One region of the Acidovorax sp. T1 genome, then DNA from elsewhere that is predicted to be linked to it. Evidence: predicted binding sites of a transcription regulator. Region 1 holds the regulator's gene; each other region holds the start of a gene.
What was found. The regulator FNR, encoded in region 1, switches genes on or off when oxygen is low (the NO sensors DNR and NnrR bind a similar motif). The targets are predictions, from matches to a motif close to TTGATNNNNATCAA.

Region 2: the regulator FNR is predicted to act here: its motif matches at 3,951-3,964, upstream of CCX87_RS15475 (DASS family sodium-coupled anion symporter).
Region 3: the regulator FNR is predicted to act here: its motif matches at 3,966-3,979, upstream of CCX87_RS08370 (OmpW/AlkL family protein).

Annotation. Positions count from the first base shown of each region.
Region 1 covers NZ_CP021648.1:2,477,939-2,485,305, forward strand. Annotated here, with positions in the region: gene CCX87_RS11600 (HD-GYP domain-containing protein) at 1-850, opposite strand, end outside; gene CCX87_RS11605 (sulfite exporter TauE/SafE family protein) at 1,038-1,775, opposite strand; gene hemN (oxygen-independent coproporphyrinogen III oxidase) at 1,806-3,188, opposite strand; gene fnr (fumarate/nitrate reduction transcriptional regulator Fnr) at 3,378-4,100, shown strand; gene CCX87_RS11620 (hypothetical protein) at 4,124-4,417, opposite strand; gene CCX87_RS11625 (FixH family protein) at 4,477-4,749, opposite strand; gene ccoG (cytochrome c oxidase accessory protein CcoG) at 4,825-6,270, opposite strand; gene ccoP (cytochrome-c oxidase, cbb3-type subunit III) at 6,337-7,251, opposite strand; gene CCX87_RS11640 (cbb3-type cytochrome oxidase subunit 3) at 7,276-7,367, opposite strand, start outside.
Region 2 covers NZ_CP021648.1:3,318,406-3,325,772, forward strand. Annotated here, with positions in the region: gene CCX87_RS15455 (rRNA pseudouridine synthase) at 1-529, shown strand, start outside; RNA gene rnpB (RNase P RNA component class A) at 603-1,050, opposite strand; gene cysK (cysteine synthase A) at 1,153-2,070, shown strand; gene CCX87_RS15470 (NAD(P)/FAD-dependent oxidoreductase) at 2,159-3,901, shown strand; gene CCX87_RS15475 (DASS family sodium-coupled anion symporter) at 4,028-5,545, shown strand; gene CCX87_RS15480 (methyl-accepting chemotaxis protein) at 5,613-7,193, opposite strand.
Region 3 covers NZ_CP021648.1:1,775,932-1,783,298, reverse strand. Annotated here, with positions in the region: gene CCX87_RS08385 (NYN domain-containing protein) at 1-529, shown strand, start outside; gene egtB (ergothioneine biosynthesis protein EgtB) at 744-2,000, opposite strand; gene egtD (L-histidine N(alpha)-methyltransferase) at 2,027-2,944, opposite strand; gene CCX87_RS08370 (OmpW/AlkL family protein) at 3,304-3,894, opposite strand; gene CCX87_RS08365 (DUF808 domain-containing protein) at 4,025-5,014, opposite strand; gene CCX87_RS08360 (class I SAM-dependent methyltransferase) at 5,237-5,935, shown strand; gene purL (phosphoribosylformylglycinamidine synthase) at 6,186-7,367, opposite strand, start outside.

The sequences.
Region 1 (7,367 bases):
CCAAGGCTAATATCTGGCCCGAACGTTGCATATCCTCGCCCACGAGATGCAGGGGAAATCCGCTACCGTCTGCCATTTCATGGTGCTGCGCAATCGCTGTCAGGACCGCATCAGACAAGCCCATCAATTGCGCGAAGGCGACTGACTGCCCTACGTGGGACTCATAACGCTGCCGCTCGGCCGGCATGAAGCCGGTGGTAGGCACCTTGAGCTTGCCCAGATCGTGCAGCAGCGCAGCGACACCGAGTTCGTGCAGGTCCAGGCTTTTCATGCCCAGTGCCTTGCCCAGCAAGAGGCTGATGACCATCACGTTCACAGGATGCAGTGCGCTGCTCTCGCCCACGCCTTCTGACAGGAGACGGATCACGGAGTCGCCGTTCTCCAGCAATTCCCTCAGGCAATCCGACACCACCGCCTCGCACTGGGTGCGAGCCAAGCCGGGTTGAACAGCAACCGTACGCTCCACCGCCTGGTATTGCCGCGTGGCGCTCCCGAAGCGCTGGTTGCACGCGGCCAGCACCCGGTTCTGAAACTGCAGGTGGGCACGGTTCTGTGCCGCAACGGAATCCACGCCAGCGGAAATGTGCGCCACGGCGTCTGCGACCGAATCCGCGTCAAGGGTGTCGGGCGCGTTGCCGGGGAGCGCATCCAGCGCATACACTTCCGGATCGCTTTTCTGGGGGAAGTAACGAACCTCTGTGAGGCCCAGCTCCCTGATCGTGGCAATCTGGTCTGTAGACGCGATGCGAAAGCGGCTCACCGGGAACGGATGACGCATCCAGCCCAAATCGAGCTGAACGTACATGCCGACACGAAGCTGGCTGGTATCAATGAAGAGGGAGGAATTCACGACATAAGAGGCGAAACATGGTGATATGAATTCCACCAATGGTTACAGCAATTATCACCATTTCGCCATCCATCCCGCAACTCGCAGCCAAAAAGCTGCACTGTCGGGCAACACTGCGCCACAAAACAGACGAAAGAACCTGCGACTGCTGCCCAGCGCTACTCCGCTCATGCCTGGAAACTATCGACTACCGGCACCAGAGCGAGGGTTTGTAGACCAGGTCCATCCACAACGCCCAGCCTGCAACCCCCACCAGCAATGCGCCCGCCAGACGCGTTCCCCAACTCGCCCGCACGGCATTGAGGTGTGAACGCAACTTGCCCCATACCCAGGGGCCGCCCACCAGCCACAGGCCACTGCCCACACCAAACAGCGCCATGGTGGCAGCGCCCTGCAGCGCGCCCCCGCTGAGCGCTGCAACCAGTAACGCAGAGTAAAGCAATCCGCAGGGCATAAGCGCCCAAAGCACCCCCGCCACCATCAGCCCGCCCGGTGCACGGACAAGGGGTTGCACGCGGCGCCAGGCTGTGCGTCCGGCCTGCTCCACCCAAGCAGGCTGGCGCGCCTGCACCATCATCATCAGGCCCCATGCCATGACCGCAACATGCATCAGGGTCCATACCGGACTTAGGGCCATGGTTTGCTGCGTCAGCCAAGCCAGGCTGTCCATGGCCAGCGCCGCCAAGGCACCCGCCCCCGCATAACCCGACAGGCGCCCGAGGTGGAACGCTAGCAAGCGGTGCGGCAGCGCGCCCCGGGGATGCCACTGCACCGGCCGAGCGGTGAGGTCCCCGGCATCACTGGTGATCGAACACGTCGCCCCTGGACCCACAAGCGCACCACAAGGTGCAGAGCACATGGCCAAGCAATGGGGCCCTCCGGCGAGCCCCATGATCAAGGCCGTTACGGCGAGTGGCGCAAGCATGAAACCTGATACTCCGTTGGATTGGTCACCCTAGATGATGCGCGAAAACCTCGCCCGATTGCGGTCAGCCTGCAAATAGCGGTCAAACACCATCGCGATGCCGCGCACAAAAAACCAGCCCATGGGCGTCACCTTGACGCCCTCGGAATCCAGCACGACAAGGCCTTGCTCGGCCATGGTCTCCAGTTGCTCCAGCTCCGGCGCGAAATACGTCCGAAAATCAATGAGCCACGCCTGCTCCATGGGCTCGAACTGCACTTCGCCCTGGCACATGAGCGCCATGATGACCGCCCTGCGCACCAGGTCGTCGCGGTTCAGTGCCAATCCTCGCACCACCGGCAAACGTCCCTGGTCCAGATGGTCGTAATACTCCTCCAGCGACTTGGCGTTCTGACTATAGGTGGCCCCCACCCTGCCGATCGCTGACACACCCAGGGCAATGAGATCGCAGTCGGGCTGTGTGCTGTAACCCTGAAAGTTGCGGTGCAATCGCCCCTGCCGCTTGGCAACAGCCAGGGCGTCGGTAGGCAGGGCAAAGTGGTCCATGCCCACGTACACATAACCTGCGTCCATGAAGGCATCGAGCGAGCGCGACAGCATGGTCACCTTGGCGGATGCGGCGGGGAGCTCCGTCGAAATGATGCGTCTCTGGGGCTTGAAGCGGTCGGGCAGATGGGCATAGGCATACAGGGCGATCCGGTCGGGGCGCAATTGCGCCACCTGCGCCAACGTGCGGTCGAACGACTCGGGCGTCTGGCGCGGCAGTCCGTAGATCAGATCCACATTCACCGACTCAAAGCCCAAAGCGCGAGATGCCTCCACCAGCGCAAACACCTGCTCTGCCGGCTGGATGCGGTGCACCGCCTTCTGAACCTCGGCATCGAAATCCTGCACGCCGAAGCTCAGCCGGTTAAATCCCAGCTCCGCCAGCACCGCCAGGCGCTCCGCGGTGACAGTGCGGGGATCGACCTCGATGGAATACTCACCACCCGGCGCGAACGTGAAGCTGCGCCGCAACGTTGCCATGAGTTGCCGCAGTCCGTCATCCGAGAGAAAAGTGGGCGTGCCGCCACCCAGGTGCAGCTGACTGACCACCTGCCCGGTGCCGCAGTGGGCTGTGTGCAGATCGATCTCGCGGCTGAGGTAGCGCAAATACACATCGGCACGGTCATGGTGCTTGGTGATGATCTTGTTGCATGCGCAGTAGTAACACAGCGATTCGCAAAACGGAATGTGGACGTACAGGGACAGTGGCAGTGCCATGGCCGTGGTACCCACCCGGCGCTGCGAGAGCGCCAGCACGTAGTCTTCGTGCCCAAACGCCTCCACAAACCGGTCCGCGGTGGGATAGGAGGTATAACGAGGCCCTGGCACGTCAAAACGGCGCAGAAGTTCTGGTGAAACAGCGGTCATGGGAAAATATCCTTGCGTGCACCAGTACTGTGCCGTACCCTTCAATCGACGTCCTTGACCTTAATCAAGAGCACGAAGGGACGCAGCGGTGACAATTTGATTCATATCAGCCACCGGGTCGCAGCGCGGGACAATTGCGTCCCAACAGACATCAGCCAACTATCCCGGCCCAACCAGGTTCCAGTGTCCATGAATCCGCAAACCATCAAAGTCGCCTGCTCCAACTGCAACCTGCGAGAGCTGTGCATGCCCGTGGGTTTGAACGACCAGCAGTTGCAACGCATTGATGACATCGTGGCTGTGCGACGAAAAATCAAGCGTGGCGGCACCCTCTTTCGCAATGGAGAGTCATTCACCTCTCTTTATGCCATTCGCACCGGTTTTTTCAAGACCTGCGTCGCCACTGAAGACGGGCGTGACCAGGTCACGGGTTTTCAGATGGCCGGTGAAATCATCGGGCTCGACGGCATCGTCAACGATCACCACACCTGCGATGCCATCGCCCTCGAAGACGCCGAAGTGTGCGTCATGCCCTTCGATCGCATCGAAGAACTGTCGCGTGAAGTCAATGCCCTGCAACACCATGTTCACAAGATCATGAGCCGCGAAATCGTTCGCGAGCACGGTGTAATGCTTTTGCTCGGCAGCATGCGCGCGGAAGAACGCCTCGCTGCGTTCCTTCTCAATCTGGTGCAACGCCTGCACGCCCGTGGGTTCTCGCAATCCGAGCTGGTATTGCGGATGACGCGGGAAGAAATTGGCAGTTACCTGGGACTCAAACTGGAAACCGTGAGCCGCACGTTCTCGAAATTTGTGGAGGACGGCACCGTGGAAGTCAAACAGCGCCATGTCCGCATTCTGGATACCGAGGCCCTCAGGCGCATCGTCAACAATCAGCAGGCCTGCCACTGATCGTCATACAGAAATGTGCCCCCTTACGGGCACGATGAAACCTTGTGGCAATCGTCCGGCCGTGCCTCTGGGGGCACCGGGCAGCGGTTGAGTTCAAAGGATGACATGGACAGCAGTGTCGTCAGCGCACTGGCAAGCATGGTAACAATCCAGAAGACAAAGAACGCAAGGGTATAAACGCCCTGGCGCGACAGCGTCAATGGCTGGCCAAACCAATGCAGATCCTGCGGATCCACCATGGCAAAAACCAGCATTTCCAGAATGCCCGCCACCAGAAAGGCAGGCCATGCAATCCACATCAAGCGTTGTTTCCACATCGTCTTGTCTCCTAAGATTTTTCTGAAGTGATGTGCATCCACCAGGCTGGCATTGAATCTCAGCGAGGTTGGTCCCCGGCAGGTGTCGCCGCGTGGTTGCGGGCCTTGAGTGCCGGGGCCAGGCTTTTTTCAGGCTGCGCCAGCGTCTGGTTGATCTCCATTCCCTTGCGGTAATAGTCTTCCTCAACGACAGGGTCCGGCCGACTGACGGCGAGCCACAACGTGACGAATCCGGCAATCACCACAATGACCGGCCCGGCAATCACCAGCCAGACATGACCAAACTTCCACCAAGGCTGCGGTTCAGAAGCAACAACGGGGCTGGATGACATAAAACCTCCTCAGCTTGTCAGCAATACAGATCACAAGACACCACGGAACCTGCAGTGACCTGCAGTGACCTGCATTTAACGCGGCACCAGGAAAATGGATTTTTCGGTCACTTTGCCACCGCCTTCCAGTGCCGAAATATCGAAATGAATCGCATGGGAACCAGGAGCCGCCGATCCATAAGGAATCTGGAGTCGCACGGCCACCCAGCGGGATTCTGCGGCGCCAATGTCGACCTCCTGCTCAGAGGCCACTTCAAGGCCCTCCAGCCCGTTCGCTGAAATGCGATAGCGCTGCGCGGCCTCGGTGGCATTCATGATTTGCAGCCGATAGACATTTTCCAGCTTACCCCCGGCAACAATGCGGGACAAGGCGGCACGGTCACGCACGATATCCACTTTCAGGGGGGTGCGCGTTGTCAAGCTGGCCAGCATGCCCACGCACAAGGCCACCAGAACCGCGGTGTAAATGAGCACGCGGGGGCGCAAGACATGCCGCAGGATTTGCGATTGGCTCCAGCGATTGAGCACACCATTCTGGGTCGAATACCGTATCAACCCCTTGGGGTAGTTCATCTTGTCCATGACGGTGTTGCACGCATCCACGCACAGGCCGCAGCCGATGCACTCATATTGCAAACCCTTGCGGATGTCGATGCCCACCGGACATACCTGCACACACAGCGTGCAGTCGATGCAGTCGCCCAGGCCCTTGGCCTTGTAATCCACCGTCTTGACCCGGGGACCACGCGGCTCGCCTCGGGCTTCATCGTAGGTCACGATCAGCGTATCGCGATCGAACATTGCGCTCTGGAACCGCGCATAGGGGCACATGTATTTGCACACCTGCTCCCGCAGAAAGCCCGCGTTGCCATAGGTGGCCAAGCCATAGAAAACCACCCAGAAAATCTGCCAGCCGCCGGAAAAAGCCAGCAACTCGGGACCCAGTTCCCGGATCGGCACGAAGTAACCCACAAAGGTGAATCCCGTCCAAACGGACACTGTCACCCACACGGTTTGCTTCAGGAACTTCTTGCGGATCTTCTCGAAAGTCCAGGGACTCGCATCCAGTCGCAGACGCGCACTGCGATCACCCTCGATCTTGTGCTCTATCCACATGAACATCTCGGTGTAGACCGTTTGTGGACACGCAAATCCGCACCACAAGCGACCGGCCACCGCCGTGAACAGAAACAGCGAGAGCGCCGAAATGATCAGCAACCCCGTCAGGTAAATGAAATCCTGCGGGTAAAGGACCAGTCCAAAAATATAGAACCGGCGGGCCCCCAGATCAAACAGCACCATCTGGCGCTGGCCCCACTCAAGCCACGGCAACCCATAAAAAACAAGCTGCGTGAGAAACACCATGACCCAGCGCCAGCGCGCAAAGTACCCGCTGATCGATCGCGGGTAAATCTTCTTTTGCGCCTCGTAGAGGGAAACGAATTCACCCTCTGCCGATGGCTCGGGTGTAGCCGCCGCGATGGGGATGACCTTGCGCAGTGGCCTGTCAGGTGATGTCATGGTGCGGGCCGTAAGAGCAGAAAAAACATATCGGGCGGCCCCACCAAGGTCGGGGCCGCCCTGATTTCAGCGGGCTGCTACGGGCTTGTTGGACAAGCCCCATACGTACGATGCGAGCACGCCGATCTGCGCATCGGTCAGCTTGTCGGCTTGCGCTGGCATCTGGTTGACCTTGCCGCTATTGATCATGGCTGCAATGGCAGCTTCGCCCCAGCCGTGCAACCAGATGTCGTCCGTGAGGTTGGGGGCGCCCAAGGCCTGATTGCCCTTGCCGTCCATGCCATGGCAGGCGGCGCATGAGACGAACTTGGACTTGCCCAGCGATGCCCGCAAAGAATCATGCGGACTGCCCGACAGACTCAGCACGTAATGCGACAGATTGCGCACATCTTCCGGCGAACCCACTGCGGCAGCCATGGGAGGCATGTTGCCGATCCGCCCCTTCTCCAGGGTCTCGCGGATTTTCTCGGGCGTGCCGCCATGCAGCCAGTCGTTGTCGGCCAGGTTGGGGAAACCCTTGCTGCCGCGCGCATCCGAACCGTGGCACTGGGCGCAGTTGTTCATGAACAGGCGCTCGCCAATGGCATGGGCCTGGGGGTCCACCGCCACATCTTCCGGCTTCATCGAAGCAAAGCGTGCATACAGGGGCTCGATTTCCGTCTTGGCCTTGGCCATTTCGGCCTCGTATTCACCGAGTTGCGTCCAGTTCAGCTTGCCCGTGAAGGTGCCAAGGCCGGGGTAGGCAGCCAGATAACCCAGGCCGAAGACGATGGTGATGACAAACAGCCACACCCACCAGCGTGGCAGAGGGTTGTTCATTTCGACCAGATCCTCGTCCCAGACGTGGCCTGTGGTGTTGTCGGCCGTGGCCTTCACTTTCTTGCGGCCCGCCATCCAAAGCAGGATGCCGCAGGCGATGATGCCGACCAGGGTCAGCGTGGTCACAAAGACCGACCAGAAATTGCTGGTGAAGTCACTCATGGGGTGTTCTCGTTCTGGTGAAGGTCAATCTTGCTCGAAGGGCAGGCGGGCTGCCTCATCAAACCGGGACTTGTTGCGGCCCCTGTAGGCCCAGAGCCAGATGCCAATAAAGCAGG
Region 2 (7,367 bases), 840 kb from region 1:
CGCACCCACAGGGCAAGCGGCCCACGCCAGCCGCAGCCAGGGCGCGCAACAGGCGCTCACCCTGCTCAATGCCGCATCCCACCTGGCCGAAGACGCCTCGGGCATCCGCGTGCTGCAGCGCCATTTCAAGCAGCTCGAATGCTTCACGCCGCTGCCCACCGAGGCCAGCGGCCTGGTGGTCTACACGCAAGACAAGCGCATCGCTCGCAAGCTGGCCGAAGACATCGAATCGCTGGAGCAGGAGTGCATCGTCGAGGTGAAGGGCGACATCGCGCCCAACGGCCTGCAGCGCCTGTGCCACGGCCTGTCGTTCAACGGCCGCCCGCTGCCGCCCATCAAGGTGAGCTGGCAGAGCGAAACCAAGCTGCGCTTTGCCCTGAAGGGCATCCGCCCCGGGCAGGTGCCCGCCATGTGCGAGGCCGTGGGCCTGTCGGTGGTGGCCATGAAGCGCATCCGCATCGGCCGCGTGCCGCTGGCCAAGGTGCCCGAGGGGCAGTGGCGCTATCTGCAGCCGTGGGAGCGGTTTTAGCAGGGCATGACGCTATCCATACGATAGCTATCAGCGCTTTCTGGATAAGCGCCAGCGCCTGTTTTCATGAAAAGTGTGAAGCGCGCCGATAAGCCGGATTCTGTGCACCACTGGCCCTCTTGCGAAGGCCAGCGGCGTGACCGCCATTACTCTGGGCCGGGTGTCGCCACCACGGCTCGATGCTACCTACCCGCCAGCTCTGCGGAACCACATCAACGCTGGCCTACTTGGTATTGCTGCGCGTAGAGATTGCCCGTTTCACCTTGGGCGCGGAGCGCCCAAGGTGGCTGTGGGCTTTCTCGGCTTACGCCGAGAACCGACTGGCTTCCGCCATTCGGCACCGGCTTGCGCCGGCGACCCACAGAACACCCAAGGGTTGCTCCACTCCCAAACTCGTCTCTGTTGCTCTGATCCTCACCTCACGGTGGGCAGCCGTTAGCTGCTACGCTGTCCTGTGCAGTCCGGACGTTCCTCCAGTGCCTGGTTTCCCAGATTGCACCAGCGGCGGTCTGGCGCGCTTCACGGGGGCGATTATCCCCCGATCGGCATATCCATATGCTCCGAATGAGCGATCAACTGGTCCAGAATGCGCGGACACCCCCTCTTTTTTCAGGAGACTCCCCATGAAAACCGACAACGTCCTGCAAACCATCGGCAACACCCCGCATGTGCGCATCAACCGCCTGTTTGGCCCGGGCGCCAGCGTGTGGATCAAGTCCGAGCGCAGCAACCCCGGCGGCTCGATCAAGGACCGCATCGCGCTGGCCATGGTGGAAGACGCCGAAAAATCCGGCGCCCTGAAACCCGGCGGCACCATCATCGAGCCCACCAGCGGCAACACCGGCGTGGGCCTGGCCATGGTGGCGGCCGTCAAGGGCTACAAGCTGGTTTTGGTGATGCCCGACAGCATGAGCATCGAGCGCCGCCGCCTGATGCTGGCCTATGGCGCCAGCTTTGACCTGACGCCGCGCGAAAAAGGCATGAAGGGCGCCATCGCCCGTGCCGAGGAGCTCAAGGCCCAGACGCCCGGGGCGTGGATTCCGCAGCAGTTCGAGAACCCGGCCAACATCGACGTGCATGTGCGCACCACGGCGCAAGAAATCCTGGCCGACTTCCCCGACGGGCTGGACGTGCTGGTCACCGGCGTGGGCACCGGCGGGCACATCACGGGCGTGGCGCGGGTGCTGAAAGCCAAGTTCCCGCAGCTGAAGGTGTTTGCCGTGGAGCCCACGCAATCGCCCGTCATCAGCGGCGGCCAGCCCGCGCCCCACCCCATCCAGGGCATTGGCGCGGGCTTCATCCCCAAGAACCTGGACACCAGCCTGCTGGATGGCGTGATCCAGGTCGATGCCGAGCCGGCCCGCGAATACGCCCGCCGCAGCGCCCGCGAGGAAGGCATGCTGGTGGGCATCTCCAGCGGCGCCACGCTGGCCGCCATTGCGCAAAAACTGCCCGAACTGCCCGCGGGCAGCCGCGTGCTGGGCTTCAACTACGACACGGGCGAGCGCTATCTGTCGGTGGAAGGCTTTTTGCCGGCTTAACCGAGAAAAGGCCGTTGGATGCGGCCGGTAAAATCCCCCTCCCCTCCCCTGCATTGCCCTTCGCCCGATAACCACGGGCCGCAAGACCATGATCCGCCTTTCTGAAATCCGGTTGCCGCTGTCTGCGCTGCCGTCCGACCCCAACCCCGACACCCAGCCCGAAGCCGCCCTGCGCGCACTCGCCGCGCAGGCGCTGGGCCTGGCCGATGCCGCCGGCATTGCCACGCTGCAGGTTTTCAAGCGCAGCTTTGACGCGCGCAAAGCCGATCTGCTGGCGGTGTACATCGTCGATATCGCACTTGCCGACCCCGCGCAGGAAGCCGCCCTGCTCGACCAATTCGCAGGCAACCCGCACATCCAGCCCACGCCCGACATGGCCTGGCAGCCCGTGGGCCAGGCCCCGGCCCATCTGCCCCTGCGCCCGGTGGTGGTGGGCTTTGGGCCCTGCGGCATCTTCGCGGCACTGGTGCTGGCGCAGATGGGTTTCAAACCCATCGTGCTGGAGCGCGGCAAGAACGTGCGCGAACGCACCCAGGACACCTGGGGCCTGTGGCGCAAGCGCGAGCTCCACCCCGAAAGCAATGTGCAGTTTGGCGAAGGCGGCGCGGGCACGTTCAGCGACGGCAAGCTTTACAGCCAGATCAAGGACCCGCGCCACCTGGGCCGCAAGGTGATGGCCGAGTTCGTCAAGGCCGGTGCGCCCGAAGAAATCCTGTACGTGGCGCATCCGCACATCGGCACCTTCAAACTGGTGAAGGTGGTGGAGAGCCTGCGCGCGCAGATCATCGCGCTGGGCGGCGAGATCCGCTTCGAGCAGCGCGTGACGGACGTGATCGTGGAAGAAGGTGCAAAAGGCCGCCACCTGCGCGGCCTGACGGTGCTGAACCAGGCGACGGGCGAAACCACCGCGCTCGCTGCCTCCCATGTGGTGATGGCGCTGGGCCACAGCGCGCGCGACACTTTTGCCATGCTGTACGAGCGGGGTGTGCAGATGGAGGCCAAGCCGTTTTCCATCGGCTTTCGCATCGAGCACCCGCAGGGCGTGATCGACCGCGCCCGCTGGGGCCGCCACGCCGGCCACCCGCTGCTGGGCGCGGCCGACTACAAGCTGGTGCACCACGCCGCCAATGGCCGGGCCGTGTACAGCTTTTGCATGTGCCCCGGCGGCACCGTGGTGGCCGCCACCAGCGAGCCGGGCCGCGTGGTCACCAACGGCATGAGCCAGTATTCGCGCAACGAGCGCAATGCCAATGCCGGCATGGTGGTGGGCATCGATCCGCGCGACTATCCGCGCGACCCTGCGGCCTACGAAGCCACGCTGGGCGCCACGCACGGCGTCGAGGCCCTGGCCGCCGGCCAGCACCACCCGCTGGCGGGCATCGTGCTGCAACGCCAGCTGGAATCGGGCGCCTATGTGCTCGGCGGCAGCAATTACAGCGCGCCCGGCCAGCTGGTGGGCGATTTCATCGCCGGCCGGCCATCGAAAGAGTTGGGCAGCGTGCAGCCGTCCTACCAACCCGGCGTGACGCTGGGCGATCTGCAGGGCGCACTGCCCGGCTACGCCATCGCAGCCATGCGCGAGGCCCTGCCCGTGTTCGGCCGCAAGATCAAGGGCTTTGACATGCCCGACGCCGTGCTCACCGGCGTGGAGACGCGCACGTCGGCGCCGCTGCGCATCGACCGCGGCGACCACCTGCAAAGCCCCAACACCGCCGGCCTGTACCCCGCCGGCGAAGGTGCAGGCTACGCCGGAGGCATTCTTTCGGCGGGCGTGGACGGCATCAAGGTGGGCGAGGCCGTGGCACGCAGCCTGCTGGGCGCGGCGGCCTGACAACGGCGGTTTCGCAAGCGGCGCGGCCACCGCGGGGCCGCCGCGTTTCTTGACATCCATCAAACCGCAGACGCACCGGGGCGGCACACTGCAGGTGGCAAGGTTGCCACGCAACAGGACCCACCCATGACCGCACCGCTCGCAACACCCCTTCCCGCATCGCCCCCCGCGCCAGCGGGGCTGATCAAACGTTTTGGGCTGTGGGCGGCTCTGGCGGCCATGGTGGCCGTGTTGCTGCTGCCCACCCCTGCCGACTTGCCGCTGGCCGGGCACTACATGCTGGCCATTCTGGCGTTTGCCGTGATCGTGTGGATGACCGAGGCGCTCGACTATTCGGTCAGCGCCGTGGTCATTGGCGCCTTGATGCTCTTTTTGCTGGCCTACGCGCCCAGCGCCGCCAAGCCGGGCATGACCACCGCCATGGGCACCGGGGCTTCGCTCAGCCTGGCGCTCTCGGGTTTTGCCAACAGTGCCGTGGCATTGGTGGCGGCGGCGTGCTTCATTGCCTCGGCCATGACGGCCACCGGGCTGGACCGGCGCATCGCGCTCACGGTGCTTTCCAAGGTGGGGGCCAAGACGCACCACATCGTCATTGGCGCCATGATCGTGGGCTTTTTGCTGTCGTTCATCGTGCCCAGCACCACCGCCCGCGTGGCCTGCCTGATGCCCATCATGATGGGCTTTGTGCTGGCCTTCAATGTGGACCGAAAAAGCCGCTTCGCCGGCCTGCTGGTGATCACCACGGCGCAGACCGCCAGCATCTGGAACGTGGGCATCAAGACCGCCGCCGCACAGAACATGGTGGCCATCGGCTTCATCGAAAAACAGCTGGGCGCGCAGATCACCTGGGGCGAATGGTTCGTGGCCGCAGCGCCTTTTGCCGCGCTGCTGACGGTGGCGCTGTTCTTCATCATGACCCGCATGATGAAGCCCGAAATGCACGAGATTGCCGGGGGCCAGGAAACCATCCGCAAGCAATTGCAGGAGCTGGGCCCCATGACGGTGAACCAGTGGAAGCTGCTGGCCATCGTGCTGGCGCTGCTGGGGTTCTGGTCCACCGAAAAGGTGCTGCACAGCTTTGACACCACCTCCACCACCATCGCAGCCGTGGCGCTGATGCTGTTTCCGCGCATCGGCGTGATGGACTGGAAGCAGTCGCAAAAGGGCTTCCCCTGGGGCACCGTGGTGCTGTTTGCCGTGGGCATCAGCGTGGGTTCGGCCCTGCTGCAGACCAAGGCCGCTGGCTGGCTGGCGCAACTCATCGTGACCAACCTGGGCCTGCAGATGGCCTCGGCATTCGCCATCCTGATGCTGCTGTCGGGCTTTCTGATCGTCATCCACCTGGGCTTTGCCAGTGCCACGGCGCTGGCGTCCACCATGATTCCCATCATCATCAGCGTGCTGTCCACCGTGCAGACGCCGGGCATCAACATCGTGGGCATGACCATGATTTTGCAGTTCGTGGTGAGCTTCGGCTTCATCCTGCCGGTGAACGCGCCACAGAACATGATTGCCTACGGCACCGACACCTTCGAGGCCCGTGATTTTGTGCGCACCGGCTTCATGATCACGGTGGTGGGCTCGGTGCTGCTGGTGATTTTTGCGCTGACCTACTGGCCCTGGATGGGCCTCATGGTGCGCTAACCCTGCGCCTCAATGCAGGGCGCCGGGGCTGCGGGCAAAGCCCCGCGTCCATCAACAATCCCGGGCTTTAATGCAGCGCTCTCACGCCGCCCGCTGCAGCAGGCAACCGGAACGCATCCACCATCTCCGCCAGTTGCTGCGCCTGCGCGCGCAGGCCCTGGGCAGCGGCCGAAGACTCCTCCACGAGCGCCGCATTCTGCTGAGTCATCTGGTCGAGCTGCGAGACCGCCTCGCCCACCTGGCTCAGGCCGGTGGTCTGCTCACGGGCCGCCGTACTGATCTCGCCAATGATGGTGGCCACCTGCTGGACGGAATCGACAATCTCGCCCATGGTGTCGCCCGCGGCATGCACCAGCTTCGCGCCTTCATCGACCTGGCGCACACTGTCGCCGATCAGGCCACCAATCTCCTTGGCCGCGGTGGCCGAGCGCTGGGCCAGGCTGCGCACCTCGCTGGCCACAACAGCAAAACCACGGCCCTGTTCACCCGCACGGGCAGCTTCCACCGCCGCATTGAGCGCGAGAATGTTGGTCTGGAACGCAATGCCGTCGATCACGCTCGTGATGTCGGCAATGCGGCGCGACGACAGCGCGATGCCGTCCATAGTGCCCACCACGCGGTCCACCGCCTCGCGGCCCCGGCGGGCCACATCGCTCGCGCCCGTGGCCAGGTGGCTGGCCTGCGCGGCGGCGTCGGCACTGTGACGCACAGTGGCCAGCAGTTCTTCCATGCTGGCGGCGATCTCTTCCAGGTTGGACGCCGTCTGCTCGGTGCGCGCCGACAGGTCGCTATTGCCCGCAGCGATCTCGCTGCTGGCGCCGGCCACCGAAGTGCTGGCCTGGCGCATGCCCACCACCAGTTCGGCCAGCCGTGCCTGCATACCACCCAGGCGTGCCAGCAGGGCCTGCAATTCGTCACGGCTGCCCGCCTTCGGCTGCTGCACGGGGGATGTGAGGTCGCCTTCGGCAATGCGGTCGGTCACCTCGGACGCATGGGCCAGAGGCTGCAGGATGGAGCGAGACAGCAACCAGGCGCAGGCCAGACTCAGCAGCAGCCCCACCAGCGAGCCCGCCGCCAGCAGCGTGATGCCCTGGCTTTCGCTGCGGGCTGCAGCCTCGCGGGCCTCGGCCACGCGCTGGCGCTGGTACTCGGCCAGCTTGTTCACCGATGCAGCATAGGCGTCGGCTGCAGGCCGTAGCTGGTTGGCAATGGCGTCTGGCGGCAGGGCTTCGCCCGCCTTGCGGCGCTTGACGAGGTCGTCACGCACTGCACGGAAGCCGTTGCCCGACTTGTCAATGGCATCGAACAGTGCCTGGGATTGCGGGTCTGCCGCCAGTGCATCCAGCCGCTTGCGCACTTCAGAGGATCGGGCCGACGTGACTTTGCGGTCTGCATCGATGCGTGCGGCATAGGTGGGGTTGTCGATTTCCAGCAGGGTTTCGGCGCGCACTGAGCTAAGCACCACGATAGCGTGCAACTCGCGCGCCAACAACGCGCGCTCGGACGAGGCACCGCCCAGGTCATCGGCAATGTCCTGCAAGTCAGCCAGCCGCCAAATGCCTATGGCCGCTGACAGCGACATGACCAGACAGACAACACCAAAGGCCAGGGCCAGGCGGACCGCAACACGTGCGTGAGAGATGGACATAAAGCGTTCTTAAGAGAATAAAAGTCAACAAAAACCTGGGCGCGACGCTACGCGGCATTGGGTTGCAGGCAGTCCCCAGCTTATCGACAAAAAGTTACACCCTCTTAAATCTCCGCAAGATCTGCCTGCCCAACTGGCAATAAAAAGGCCGCTGCAGCGCAAAGCGCTGCAGCG
Region 3 (7,367 bases), 700 kb from region 1:
CGGGCCGCGCCAGCGGGGACGCGGTGGCCGGTCGCGGCAGGCATCGGACTCCGCTGCGCGCGAACTGCCGCCAACGCTTCAGGCCAGCGCTGAGAATCACCCAAACAACGACGCAGTGGTCAACGAACCGCACCGTGGCAACGACACCCGACACGCCTTTTACGAACCGGCCGATGCGCCGCGTGAAAGGCCGCTGGGCAGCTATTTCCGGCAGCAACCACCTGCCGCCGAGCTGCCTGCCGAGCTGCCCGCCCAGATGGCAGAGCCCGTGCCCCCTGCCGGACTGCAATCTGCCGAGCCTGCACCTGTTGCACGCGGCCGTGGCCGCAGCCGCAAGACGGTGTCGCCACCGGTCGACGTGGTCGCCCCACCCGCAGCCCCCGAGGCGCAGGCTGTGCCGCCAGCGGCCTCCAGCGCAGCCAGCGCATTGCCCTTGGCCCCCGCCGAAACGGATGTAGAGCAGCCCCCCAAAGCCCCAGCCCGGCCACGCCGAACGCGCAAGCCCCCGGCAGACACCGGGGCCCAGTGAAACCGGCCCGCGATTCAGAGGCTGAGAGTTTTTTGCGCGGGTCCGAGCAGCGCGCCACAACGCAGCCGATCTAGGCGCAAAGCACAGCCATAGCTCGGGCTATGGCGCGCATTTGCAACGACGAGCGGGTGCGTTTTGGCGTGATGAGCGGGCATGCGCAAAAGATTCTCAGCCTCTCAGGCCACGGCGCCTGTCGCGCGTGGGCGGGCCTGCCTCAGCCGAAGTCTTTCGCCAGCCGCACACCCGCAAACTGCCAGCGCGCCGTGGCGGGGAAAAAATTGCGGTAGCTGGCACGCGCATGGCCGGGCGGCGTGGCGCACGAGCCGCCCCGCAGCACGTACTGGTTCACCATGAACTTGCCGTTGTATTCGCCCACCGCGCCCTCGGCCACCCGAAAGCCGGGGTATGGCGCGTAGCTCGATTGCGTCCATTGCCACACCGTGCCCGCCAGCTGCTCCAGGCCTGCACCCTCCGCTGCCCGCGCTGCGCAGGGGTGCAGCATGTCGCTTCGAGCCTCGCGGCCCATGGTGTCTGAGAAAAGCGGTGCCGCGGCATGCTCCCACTCGGCCTCGGTGGGCAGGCGCGCACCCGCCCAGCGGGCATAGGCGTCCGCCTCGAAATACGACAGGTGCACCACGGGCTGCTCGCCCTGCAATGGGCGCAGCCCGGAAAGGGTGAACTCGTGCCAGGCGGCATCAACACGCTGCCAATACAGGGGCTGCTCCAGCGCCAGGGCAGCGCGCCAGTCCCAGCCTTCGGCCAGCCAGTGGGCCGGATTGCGGTAGCCACCATCGTCCACAAAGGCGGCAAACTCGGCATTGGTGGCAAGGCGCGATGCCAGCGCATACGGCTGCAGATACACCGGGTGGCGGGGGCTCTCGTTGTCAAACGCAAAGCCGGCGCCGGCATGGCCGATCTCACAGATCCCGCCGGCCAATGCATGCCAGACCAGCGGCGGTGCGGCTTCACGTTCGGCGGACACGGGCTGCGCAGGGTGATAGGCAGGATGCATCGGGTTGCACGACAGCAGGTGCTTGATGTCGGTCAGCAGCAGCTCCTGGTGCTGCTGCTCATGCTGCAGGCCCAGCTCCACCAGCGCGCACAGCGCCGCGTCGTGCGCCAGCGTGGGCCACAGGCGCAGCATGCGCGCATCCACATCGGCGCGATAAGCCAGCACCTCGGCCAGCGCGGGGCGCGTGAGCAGGCCGCGCTGCGGCCGCGGGTGGCGAGCGCCCACACCGTTGTAATACGAGTTGAACAAGACCCTGAAGGCGGGCTCAAACGGCGCAAACCCGCGCTCGTGCGCCTGCAGCACAAAGGTTTCAAAAAACCAGGTGGTGTGGGCCAGATGCCATTTGGCCGGGCTGGCGTCGGGCATGGACTGGGCGGTGCAGTCTTCGGGTGACAGGGGCGCTGCCAGGCTGGTGGTGTGGCGGCGAATGTCGAGGTAACGGGAAAGCAGGGAATTCATGGCCATACAACGCAAAAGCAGAGGGTTCAGGGGCGGGCATGGACCACAGCAAACCAGCCCTGCGCGTCCGTCCAGGCCTGCGCACGCGAAAAACCCGCCTGGGCCAGCATGGTGGTGAACACCGCAAGGGGGTATTTGTAGCTGTTTTCGGTGTGAATGCGCTCGCCCGCGGCAAACCCGCGCTCACCCGCCGGCCAGCGCACGCGGATGGGTGCCAGGGCCTCCAGGTGCATCTCGATGCGCGATTCTTGCTGGTTGAAGAAAGCACGATGGCCCCACTGGTCCTCCACAAAGTCACTGCCAATCAGGCGGTTGATGTGCGTGAGCACGTTGCGGTTGAAGGCCGCAGTCACCCCTGCGGCGTCGTCATAGGCGGCCTGCAGCACTTGCACGTCCTTGGGCAAATCAATGCCGATCAGCAGGCCGCCATCGGCGTCCACCAGGGCGCGCATGTGGCGCAACAGCTCCAGCGCGTGCGGCGGGTCGAAGTTGCCGATGGACGAGCCCGGATAAAACACCAGGCGCTGGGCCCGGGGAATGTCGGCGGGCAGCACAACGCCCTGGGTCATGTCGCCGCCCACCGCGCGCGCGTCAAGCCCTGGCATGTCCGCGCGCAGGCGCAGCACGGCCTCCTGCAAATAATCAACCGAAATGTCCACCCCCACAAAGCAGGCGGGGCGCACCCAGTGGCACAGCGCGCGGGCCTTTTCGCAACTGCCGGCGCCCAGCTCGATCACCGTGCGCACCGTGCCCAGCTGCTGCGCCATGTCGGACGCATGCGCCTGCATCAGGGCGTTCTCGGTGCGCGTGGGGTAGTACTCGGGCAGGCGCGTGATGAGTTCAAACAGTTGCGAGCCGCGCTGGTCGTAAAAATATTTGGGAGAGATGCGTGCGGGGCGCTGGCTCAGGCCGTCGGTGATGTCGTTGTGGCAGGTGGGAGGCATGGCGGTGGGCGTCTGGCAACAGGAGGGAAAGGATGCCACAGGCTACCCCCACTGCGCCCACCCTGGGTGACAGCCAGCAACGACGGAAAGTGCAGAAATACACCGAAACGGAATTGCACCGGGCAGCCTTTCATCACAAGGGCTCTCCAAAAATTCCATTATTTTTCGGCTTCAGCCCAATACCATCAAGCGCTAGTAGCTATTATTTAAGTAGCAAACCCTTCACCGCTGCGCAAAACGCGCAGTCTGCTGCACCGCTTCTGCCCAACGGGAATCGCCCAAAAAAAAGGCCGGCGCAAGCGCCAGCCCGTTCACCTTGGGGTCGTTTGACAAGGCGCCGCTCGCTCAGCGCCCTGGCATCAGAAGCGCCAGCCCAGGCCCACGCCCACCAGCACGGGATCGACCTTGAAGGTGCCCGCCTTGGCGCCGCCAGCGAACACGTCGGTCTGGATGTAGACCTTCTTGACGTCAAAGTTCAGAGACAGGTTCTTGGTCAGCGGAATGTCCACGCCGACCTGCAGGGCACCGCCCCAGCTGTTGCGGTCGATGTCCACGCCGGCGGGCAGGTTCACGCTGGAAAAGCGCGTGTAGTTGACACCGGCGCCCACATAGGGCTTGAAGCCGGGGGCATCAAAGTGGTATTGCAGCAGCAGCGAGGGTGGCAGGTGCTTGAGGCTGCCAATGTTGGTGCCGTTGGAACGCAGGTCGTGCTTTTGCGGCACTGTGAGGATCAGCTCGGCGGCCACGTTCTTGTTGAAGAAATACGTGATGTCCACTTCAGGAATCGTTTTGTTGTTGACCGACAGGCCCAGGCCCGTGCTGTCCTTGTTGGCGCTGTCCAGATGAACGGCGCGCACGCGCACCAGCCAGGGGCTTTCGGCTTGCTGCGCAAAGGCAGCGCCAGAGGTCATTGCACACAAAACGGCGACAGCCAGCAGATTTTTTTTCATACAGAACTCGATGCGGTTGAACGGGGACGACCCCCGTACCGCCATTGAGCCTGTTAGCAAAATGGTCAACCTTGCCTCAGGTCAAACTCTTGGTAGTTACCCCAAAGGGTGTTGCCGGCCCCCCCAGGCATCAATGTGCCGTGGCGCCCTTGCGCAGCCGGGTCAGCAGGGTCACACCCGCCAGCACCAGGCCACCGGCCACAATGCCGATGACCGCGTTCAGCAGGTTGGGAACCAGCACCGCCCACAGGCCGCCAACAGGCCACAGGGCCGCCGCGGCGCCCATGGCCTCCACGGCATGGTGCACCGCGGGAACCCCGTGCACCAGGATGCCGCCGCCCACCAGAAACATGGCCGCCGTGCCCGCCACCGAAAGGGCCTTCATCAGCCAGGGCGCGGAGCGCACAATGCCCGCGCCCAGCGCACGGGCTGCAGCGCCGGGCTTCTGGTTGAGCCACAGCCCCAGGTCGTCGAGCTTGACGATGCCCGCCACCAGGCCATAAACCCCCGCCGTCATCGCCAGCGCAATACCCACGAGCACGGCCACTTGCTGCACAAACGGCGCACCCGCCACCGTGCCCAGGGTGATGGCGATGATTTCCGCCGACAGGATGAAGTCGGTGCGAACGGCGCCCTTGATCTTGTCTTTTTCGAAAGCCACCAGGTCCACGGCCGGATTGGCGTTGGCCTGGACATGGCTTTCGTGCGCGGCCTCGTCCTGGTGGGGGCTGTGCAGAAACTTGTGCGCCAGCTTTTCAAACCCCTCGAAGCACAAGAAGGCGCCGCCCACCATGAGCAGCGGCGTCACCGCCCAGGGCGCGAAGGCGCTAATGAGCAGCGCCGCCGGCACCAAGATGGCCTTGTTCACCAGCGACCCCTTGGCCACGGCCCAGACCACCGGAATCTCGCGGTCGGCACGCACACCCGTGACCTGCTGGGCATTGAGCGCCAGATCGTCGCCCAGCACGCCCGCCGTTTTTTGCACCGCTACCTTGGTCATGACCGACACGTCATCGGCCATGGCAACGCTTTTTTTGGCCGCCACCTTGGTCATGAGGGCCACGTCGTCGAGGATGGTCGCAATATCGTCCAACAATGCGAGAAGGCTGCCAGCGGCCATGGAAATTCCTTGTAAAAACAGGTGAAAACGAGCGGGAGCAGGTCAAGGGCAACCGTCAGATCCGCTGCGTGGCGTGCACTATAGCAACGCACCGTGGCAACCCATGCAGCCCGCTGCCGCATGTCCCACCAACGGGCCGGGACACAGCGGGCGCCGGCAAGCGCATACTCGGCGGCTCACCCACCACTTCGGGGTCCCCTGACATGGGCTTCGCGCCCCGCCATGCCAGGCTATCTCACCAAACAGGAAAGCGTCCCGATTGCGGGCGTGGACAACCTGCTGATCCGTTCGCTGCGCGATCACCAGCAATTTTTTGACCCTCTGGGCGCGGCAGAACGCCTGGGCATCTCGTCGGCGGCCTGGCCAATATTTGGCCTGTTGTGGCCCTCAGGCGCCCAGCTGGCGGCGCGCATGGCCCTGCGCCCCTTGCGCACGAACGAGCGGGTGCTGGAAATCGGCTGCGGCCTGGGGCTGGCCAGCCTGGTGTGCCACCGCCGCGGCATCGATGTGACGGCCAGCGACTGCCACCCGCTGGCCAATCCCTTCTTGCTGGAAAACCTGCGGCTCAACGCCTTGCCGCCCATGAAATACCGCACGGGGCAATGGGGCGCGCCAGCCGCATCTGAAGACGAGGCGCCGCCAGAGGCCAGCGCCGTGCAGGGGCAGTTTGATCTGATCATGGGCAGCGATGTGCTGTATGAGCGCGATGCGCGCGCCACGCTGGCGGGTTTCATCGACCGCCACGCGGGCGTGGGTGCACAAATCTGGATCGTGGACCCCAACCGCGGCAACCGCGCGGCATTCCACAAGCAGATGGCAGCCCACCGCTTCGAAGTGGTCGAGGAGCGGCTGGACCACCCGGTGCGGGGCGATCTGCCAGCCTACAAGGGGCGCCTGCTGGTGTACCAACGCAAGGGTTAAGGTGCCCCCCTGAGCCGCTTCGCGTCTTCCCCCCAAGGGGACGCCACCCGTGGCCTGGCAAAGCCAGTTCCACGGTGGCACTGACCTGGGCCGCGCCGGTTGCATGGACTGCGGGCGGCGCGCAGCGCAATAGATTACTGAAATGACCGAACTGACCGTGTCAACCCGCCCCAAAAGCGAAAAGGCCAGGCCACGAGGACCCAGCCTTTTCGCATGGCGCGGGCCCGCAGCCCGGCCGGTCAGAAAACGATCACCCCACCCACTTGCGGGCGTTGCGCCAGATGCGCATCCAGGGGCTCAGGGCACTCGGGTCGCCACTGGTCCAGCTCATCTGCACGTTGCGGAACACGCGCTCGGGGTGCGGCATCATGGCCGTAAAGCGTCCGTCGGCCGTGGTCACCGCTGTCAGGCCGCCCGCGCTGCCGTTGGGGTTGAACGGGTACTGCTCGGTGGCCGCGCCGTGGTTGTCCACAAAACGCATGGCCGCAATGGCCTGCGCCGCGTTGCCGCGGTATTTGAAGTTGGCATAGCCCTCGCCATGCGCCACGGCGATCGGCAGGCGGCTGCCGGCCATGCCCGCAAAGAACAGGCTGGGCGATTCGAGCACCTCCACCATGGACAGGCGGGCCTCGAAGCGCTCGCTCTGGTTGGTGGTGAAGCGCGGCCAGTCTTGCGCGCCGGGGATGATGTCGGCCAGCTCGGCAAACATCTGGCAGCCGTTGCACACACCGAGGCCAAACGTGTCGGTGCGACCAAAGAAGCCCTGGAACTGCGCAGCCAGCACCGGGTTGAAGGTAATGCTGCGCGCCCAGCCAATGCCCGCGCCCAGCGTGTCGCCGTAACTGAAACCGCCACAGGCCACCACGCCCTGGAAGTCTTCGAGCTTCACGCGGCCGGTCTGCAGGTCGGTCATGTGCACGTCGTAGGCCTCAAAACCCGCCTCGGTGAAGGCGTAGGCCATCTCCACATGCGAATTAACTCCCTGCTCGCGCAGGATGGCGACCTTGGGGCGCGCGAGTTTCAGGAACGGCGCGGCAACGTTGTCGGTCGCATCGAACGTGAGGTGCAGATGCATGCCGGGGTCGGTGGGCGCGCCTGCAGCGGCGTGCTCGGCGTCTGCATTGGCGGGGTTGTCGCGCTGCTGGCAGATCTTCCAGCTCACGGCATCCCACACCTGGTGCAGGTCGGCCAGCGGCGCGCTGAACACGGCCTTGGCATCGCGCCAGACCTGCAGCTGGCCCTTGCCGGCTTCGATGCTGGACGATGCCGGACGCGTCTTGCCCACAAAGTGGCTGAACTTCGACAGACCATGCTCGCGCAGCGTCTGCATGACCGCGTTGCGCTCTGCCGTGCGCACTTGCAGCACCACGCCCAGTTCTTCGTTGAACAGGGCCTTGAGTGTGAGCTCTTCGCGGCGCGCGCTCACCTGCTG